One region of the Streptomyces sp. NPDC043176 genome, then DNA from elsewhere that is predicted to be linked to it. Evidence: riboswitches for the same ligand, from Rfam matches in the RefSeq annotation. Region 1 holds a riboswitch; each other region holds the start of a gene.
The links. A riboswitch is a leader RNA that binds a small molecule or an ion and turns the genes downstream of it on or off. The one in region 1 is predicted to bind cyclic di-AMP.
Positions count from the first base shown of each region.

Region 2: linked by a shared signal. The riboswitch ahead of AC067A_RS22360 (M23 family metallopeptidase) and the one ahead of AC067A_RS20320 (transglycosylase family protein) in region 1 are both predicted to bind cyclic di-AMP.
Region 3: linked by a shared signal. The riboswitch ahead of AC067A_RS08270 (LysM peptidoglycan-binding domain-containing protein) and the one ahead of AC067A_RS20320 (transglycosylase family protein) in region 1 are both predicted to bind cyclic di-AMP.

Region 1 is NZ_JBWKCA010000011.1:236,649-238,905, forward strand. It holds gene AC067A_RS20315 (transglycosylase family protein) at 1-741, shown strand, start outside; cyclic di-AMP (ydaO/yuaA leader) riboswitch at 1,000-1,173, shown strand; gene AC067A_RS20320 (transglycosylase family protein) at 1,177-1,878, shown strand; gene eno (phosphopyruvate hydratase) at 2,210-2,257, shown strand, end outside.
Region 2 is NZ_JBWKCA010000013.1:143,318-145,574, forward strand. It holds gene AC067A_RS22355 (M16 family metallopeptidase) at 1-445, shown strand, start outside; cyclic di-AMP (ydaO/yuaA leader) riboswitch at 645-809, shown strand; gene AC067A_RS22360 (M23 family metallopeptidase) at 822-1,592, shown strand; gene AC067A_RS22365 (GntR family transcriptional regulator) at 1,795-2,257, shown strand, end outside.
Region 3 is NZ_JBWKCA010000004.1:229,299-231,555, forward strand. It holds gene AC067A_RS08265 (DUF6197 family protein) at 1-401, opposite strand, end outside; cyclic di-AMP (ydaO/yuaA leader) riboswitch at 770-926, shown strand; gene AC067A_RS08270 (LysM peptidoglycan-binding domain-containing protein) at 931-1,821, shown strand; gene AC067A_RS08275 (phosphoribosyltransferase family protein) at 1,815-2,257, opposite strand, start outside.

The DNA.
Region 1 (2,257 bases):
GCCAAGGGCAGCACCGAGTGGGCGACCTGTGCGCCGATCGCCGGTCTGACGAACGACGGCAAGGGCACCGGCGTCGACCCGGGCCCGACGGCCGTCCCGGCGGCCCCCGCGGGGCCCGTCGCCGAGTCGAACCGGACCGACGGCCTGTCGGCGGGCTCCGCGGGCACCTCCCGGGCCGCCCAGGCGCCGAGGACGGCCATGGCCGCCCCGACGCCCGCCGCGCCCACCACGCCCACCGCTCCGGAGACCCCGGACGCCTCCGTCACCCCGGGCGCGCCCACCACGCCCGGTACGTCGACGACCCCGGGCACGCCCGATGCGTCCGTTACGCCTGGTATGCCTGTTTCCCCCGGGGCGACCGGGGGTGACGTGTCGTCGGCCACGCCCGGATCCGGCAAGCACCGGGGCGAGGCCGCACCGGAGGAAACCGGCAAGCCGGGCACTTCATCGGAATCCGGGCGACACGCCTCGTCCACGGACAAGCCAGCCGAAAGCTCCACCATCACGCCGTCGACTGACGGCGTGGTGGATTCGGGCACAACGGACAGTCAGGACACTTCGGCCGAGTACACCGTGCAGCCCGGTGACAGCCTGTCCGACATCGCGCAGTCGAACGAACTGCCCGGAGGCTGGGCGGCCCTCTATGACGCCAACAGGCAGACGGTGGGCGCCGATCCGGACCTGATCCTGCCTGGTCAGAGCCTTGAGCTGACGACGGATCCGGCGACGGCCGCCGGGTAGTTCAGGGCCGTATGTCCGGTTCTGGGCAAGTGAGACATGGGTCTCTTCGCCTCAACTGGCGTGTCCTGTCCGTGACCTTTGCCTCCGTCACCTCTCACCTGCGCAAACGCCCCCCACCGGAGGGCAGGTAGGGGCGGTATTTCCGCAATGCGCCTCTTTGAACTTCCGGTGGGTCTGTGTCTACGGTCTTAACCGCTCGCCACCGCGGGCCCCGTCGACCGAAACGCCGAATCCTGCCGTCGGCCGATGGGAACAGTCGTCGCGTAAGCGCCGAAGGCAGGAGTGGGGGACCCAAGGTAAGTGCCGGTCCCGGCCGTCGAGACAGACGGCCGATGACCGGCTTGGGGTGAAGCCGCGTGCTAGGACACGCGGCCGGGCAACTTTCCGGCCCGAACCCGACAGCTCACCTCACAGGCGTCGGTGAGGAGAATCTCCATGCTGTTTTCCGGCAAGGGCAAACATCGTCGTCCCTCCAAGGCCACCCAGGTCGCCACGCTCGTCGGCATCACCGGTGTCGCCGTCGCCGCCCCGCTGATGACCGCGGGCACCGCGTCGGCCGCCACGGCCTCCGAGTGGGACCGCGTCGCCCAGTGCGAGTCCGGCGGCAACTGGTCCATCAACACCGGCAACGGCTACTACGGCGGCCTGCAGTTCTCGGCCTCCACCTGGGCCGCGTACGGCGGCACCGCCTACGCCTCGACCGCCAACCAGGCGTCGAAGTCCCAGCAGATCGCCATCGCCGAGAAGGTCCTCGCGGGCCAGGGCAAGGGCGCGTGGCCGAGCTGCGGCGTGGGTCTCTCCAACGCCGCCTACAGCGGCGGCACCGAGGCTCCCGAGCGCACGGCCACCAAGCCGACCACCCGCAGCGAGCAGCGCCAGGCCCCGAAGAAGGCCACGGCCACGAAGAAGGCCGCCTCCGCCAAGAAGGCCACGGCCCAGCGGACCGTCACCACCCCGGCCGGCGCGACGGTCAAGCAGGGCGACGGCGAGTACCGGGTCAAGGCCGGCGACACGCTCGGCACCATCGCCCAGGCGCACGGCGTCCAGGGCGGCTGGGCGACCCTCTACGACCTGAACAAGGACGTCGTCGCCGACGCCGACCTCATCTACGTGGGTCAGCAGCTCCACCTGAAGTGAGTGCGGCGGCCCGCGTGAGTCCGGCGGCTCACGCGGACCCGACGACCCTCCCGCGGTGACCACCCCGCCCGGCGCGCTCTCCCCCGTGCGCGCCGGAGCGGGGTTCCGTCGTGCAGGGGGCCCGTCCGGCGCCCGTAGAAGGGGCACCTAGCGGTTACCGTCCAGTAGATCTGAGGCCCTTCGTCCCCAGATGCATGCCCTTGGGTCCTTTTTCGTCCCAGGGTGCGGGCGCCCGGCGGGCTGGAGCCCCCGGGGCGGTTAGGCTCTTGCCGCAAGGCCAAGCGACCTGCATCGACCTTGCGTCACTTCCAGCGTCACATCCCAGAAGGAGATGCTCGTGCCGTCCATCGACGTCGTCGTAGCCCGGGAAATCCTGGAC
Region 2 (2,257 bases), on a different contig from region 1:
GGCCTTCGGCCAGGTGCTCCGCTCGGACGCCGAGGGCAACGGCGCCTCGATGCTCGCCATCAGCGGCTCCGTCGACACCCCCAACACCGGCCCGGCGCTCGGGGACCTGTGGCAGGTGCTGAGGACCCTCGCCGCCGAGGGGCTCACCGACGCCGAGCGCGAGACCGCCGTGCAGAACCTGGTGGGGGTCGCGCCGCTCAAGTACGAGACGGCCGCCTCCGTGGCCGGGACGCTGGCCGATCAGGTCGAGCAGCACCTTCCGGACGACTTCCAGGCCCAGTTGTACGCGCGCCTGGCCGAGACCGGCACGGTCGAGGCGACCGCGGCCGCGGTGAGCGCCTTCCCGGTGGACCGGCTCGTCACGGTGCTGGTGGGCGACGCGGCGGAGATCGCGGATGCGGTGCGGGAGCTCGGCATCGGCGAAGTGACCGTCGTGACGGGCTGATTCCGGCTCCGGCGTGACAACGAGAGGGCCCTGGCGGCATGTTCGCCGGGGTCCTCCCGTTTGTCCGTATTGGGATCAAGACTGATCATTTGCCCTGTGGCATGTCTTACAAAAAGCGTGTCTGGTTGGTGAATGAAAGACGATCCGCATAGCGTCGGGGCGGCTGTTCGTCAGTTGCACGTGCCGCAGCCGCGGCATCGGACAGTCATCGCCGAGTCCCCGTCAGGCGCGAGCCTGGGGAGCCGGGGACCCACATGAGTCCCTGGGGTGAATCGGACGCCTTCGTCCCGTACGGAGGGGCCCGTAGGAGACCTTCCTGCTCCGAACCCGTCAGCTAACCCGGTAGGCGAGAAGGAAGGAAAGGATCAGCCCCTACATGGCGTTCACCCGTGCCACCGGGAAGCATCGTGGTCCGAGCCGGATGGCGCGCCGCGGCGTGGGCATCGCCGGCGTCGCGACCCTCGCCACCACCGGCGTCATCGGAACCCTCGCCTCCCCGGCGCTCGCCGCCGACACGGACAACCGCTCCGCCGAGGACACCGGCCTCACCAAGGTGATCACCGAGAACTCCCTCGTGGACCGGATCGACGCCCAGGCCGCCGCCCAGGAGCAGGAGGCCGTCGAGGCCGTCGCCCAGGCGAAGGCCAAGGCCGAGGCGAAGCGCAAGGCCGAGGCCCGCGCCAAGGAGATCCGGCAGGAGCGCGAGCGCGCCGCCCGCGAGGCCGAGCGCCGCCGCCTGAACTCCTTCCAGCTTCCCGTCGCCGGCTCGTACGTCTCCACCGGCTACAAGACCGGCGGCTCCCTCTGGTCCTCCGGCAGCCACTCCGGCGTCGACTTCCACGCCGCCTACGGCAGCCGGGTCGTCTCCGTCGGCTCCGGCACCGTCGTCGAGGCCGGCTGGGGCGGCGCGTACGGCAACAACATCGTGATCCGGATGAACGACGGCACGTACACCCAGTACGGGCACCTCTCCTCCATCGGCGTCTACGTCGGCCAGACCGTCGAGCCCGGCCAGCAGATAGGCGTCTCCGGCTCGACCGGCAACTCCACCGGCCCGCACCTCCACTTCGAGGCGCGCACGAGCCCCGACTACGGCTCCGACATCAACCCGGTCGCCTACCTCCGCGCCCGCGGCGTCGAGGTCTGACCCTCCGGCCCGTTCCGCACCGCGTCGCAAAAGCCCCGGCTCGTACTGAGCCGGGGCTTTTCGCTGCCCGGAAGACGGCCGCATAAGGCGATGAATTCCGCCGGGGCTTCGGAAATCCCGGTGCGCTGCCATAGAGTCGATGGTCGGGCGCAGAACAGGCGCCGCTCGAATTGTCTCGCGCGGACCAAAGCGGAGGTCGGACATGCGCATTCCCGCGCATTCGGTATGCACGGCGATCCGGGACGACATCGTCTCCGGCGTCCACGAGCGGGGCGGCCGGCTGACCGAGGAACAACTCGCCCGCCGGTACGGGGTCTCCCGCGTCCCGGTCCGCGAGGCCCTGCGCACCCTGGAGTCCGAGGGGTTCGTCGTCACCCGCCGGCACGCGGGGGCACACGTCGCCGAGCCCACCGACCAGGAGGCGGCCGACCTCCTCGACATGCGGTCGCTGCTCGAACCGCTGGGCGCCGCGCGCGCCGCGCAGCGCCGCACCGACGCCCACCTCAAGGTCTTGCGCGGCCTGGTCAGGCTGGGGCAGGAGCGCGCCAGGCGCGGCCAGGGCGAGGACCTGCGCTCGCTCGGCGGCTGGTTCCACGAGACGCTCGCCCAGGCCTCGGGCAGCCCGGCCCTGACGGCGCTGCTCACCCAGCTGCGGCACAAGATCG
Region 3 (2,257 bases), on a different contig from region 1:
TGCCAGCCCCAGTCCGTCAGCACGAGACGGGCGTAGCCGAGGTGGACCGACGGGCGCAGCTCGGCGCTGCCGATGCGGCGCCAGGCGTGCAGCCGGTCCGGGAGTACGGCTCCGATGCGGCCCGGCAGACGACGCTCGGCGGGGAGGGGCGGTGGCAGCGCGTCGAGCGCGTCGGCCACGAGTCTCTCCACCGGCACGGTGAGCAGGTCCCGCCAGGTCGCGGCCCCGGGCGGCGGGCCGCCAAGAGTGAGGGGGCCGTCGGGAGCGAGGGGGCTGTCGGGGGCGAGGGGGGCGTCGGCGGTCCAGTCGGTGACGATCCGCTGCCAGGTGGCGCTGTCGTACAGCGCGGCGGCCTCGCGGTCGACGGTGTCGGGGCTGGGCAGGGAGATCACGGGCGTCATGCGGCGGCTCCTCGGTCGGGGTGGCTCCATCTTTCAGGATGAATGTCGGTTTTGCGACTTTTGCCCTTAAGTGCACCCGTGCCGACGCGGCCTTTTCCTACTATTTTCCTATTAACAGAATTACGGTGCATATTCGGACATTGAACACCTGGTGACGCGACTCACTCTCCCGGAGCCGACGCGGTGATCCACATCCCGCGAGCCATGGGACAGACGGAAGTTCAAGAGGCCGGAGGACCGGCCGATCTTGAATTCATCGAATTCCGTGATCTTTTCACCGCGCCACGGGTCGACGCCCTCTTGTTATCCGCGGCATTACTGGCCTACGGTCACCTCCATTCGAGCGGATCGCCTAATCCTGCCACCGCTCGAAATACCTCCCTTTTCACCCGACGGCAGGAGCGGGGGACCCACGAATACGCCGGCCCGGAAATCCGGAACGGCTCGGGGTGCAGCCGCGTGCGCGCGGCCGGACACCTCCCGTCCGAACCCGACAGCTCACCCCGCAGGCGCCGGAGAGGAATCCGTCATGCCTGCTCACGGTAAGCACCGCCGCCCCCGACGCCGCCCCGTCTCCCAGGGAATCGCACTGGCGGGCACGGGCGGGGTCGCCCTCGCCCTCCCGCTGATCGCCCCCGCCGCGGCCGGCGCCGCGCCCGTTTCCGGAGCCCCGGAATTCACCGCCCGCGCCGTCGCCGCTCCCGCCGCCGCACCGGCGTCCGTCACGGCTCCCGCCGCGCCCGCCGCGCCCGCCGCGGCCCGCACCTACACCGTGGTCAGCGGCGACTCGCTTTCCCTGATCGCCCAGAAGAAGGGAATTCAGGGCGGCTGGAAGAGCCTTTACCGGGCCAACAGGAGCGCTGTGGGTGACAACCCGTCACTTATTCACCCGGGCCTTGAACTGACGCTTCGTCGGGACTCCGCGAAGGTCGCTCCCACGCCGGCGAAGAAGAAGAGCACCACGCCCGAGCGGGCGAGCCGCTCCGAGCACCGGTCCGCCCCCGCCGCCCCCACGGGCGCCTCCGCGGCACAGGCCGTTCCCGCCGCCGCTCCCGCCGCCGCCCCGGCCCAGGCGGCCCCGGCCGCCGCCACCAACTACGCCGACAACCTCGACGGCTGGATCCGGGAGTCGCTGGCCATCATGGCCCAGCGGGGCATCCCGGGCACGTACGACGGCATCCTCCGCAACGTCATGCGCGAGTCCTCCGGCAACCCCCAGGCGATCAACCTCTGGGACTCCAACGCGGCCGCCGGAACGCCCTCGAAGGGTCTGCTCCAGGTCATCGAGCCGACCTTCCTCGCCTACCACGTGCCCGGCACGTCCATGGACCTCTTCGACCCGGTCGCCAACATCACCGCCGCCTGCAACTACGCGGCCGACCGCTACGGCTCCATCGACAACGTCAACAGCGCCTACTGATCCCTGAAGTGCTCGGTGAACCAGGAGGTGGCGAGCTCCGCCACCTCCTCCAGGGCGCCGGGCTCCTCGAAGAGGTGCGTGGCGCCCTCCACCACCGTCAACCGGCTCTCGCAGCGCAGCAGTGACCCGGCCCGCCGGTTCAGGTCGAGGACCAGCGCGTCCTCGCCGCCCACCACCAGGAGCGTCGGGGCACGCACCCCGGCCAACCGGTCCCCCGCGAGGTCCGGCCGGCCACCGCGTGAGACGACGGCCCTCACGGCGCACCCGGGGTCGGCGGCCGCCCACAGCGCGGCCGCCGCCCCCGTACTGGCACCGAAGTAGCCCAGCGGAAGGCCGGTGCTCACCGGCTGCCCGGCCAACCACTCCGTCGCGAGCGCCAGCCGGCCGGCCAGCAGCGGCGTGTCGAAGACCCGCGCCCGGTCGCCCGCCTCGCCCT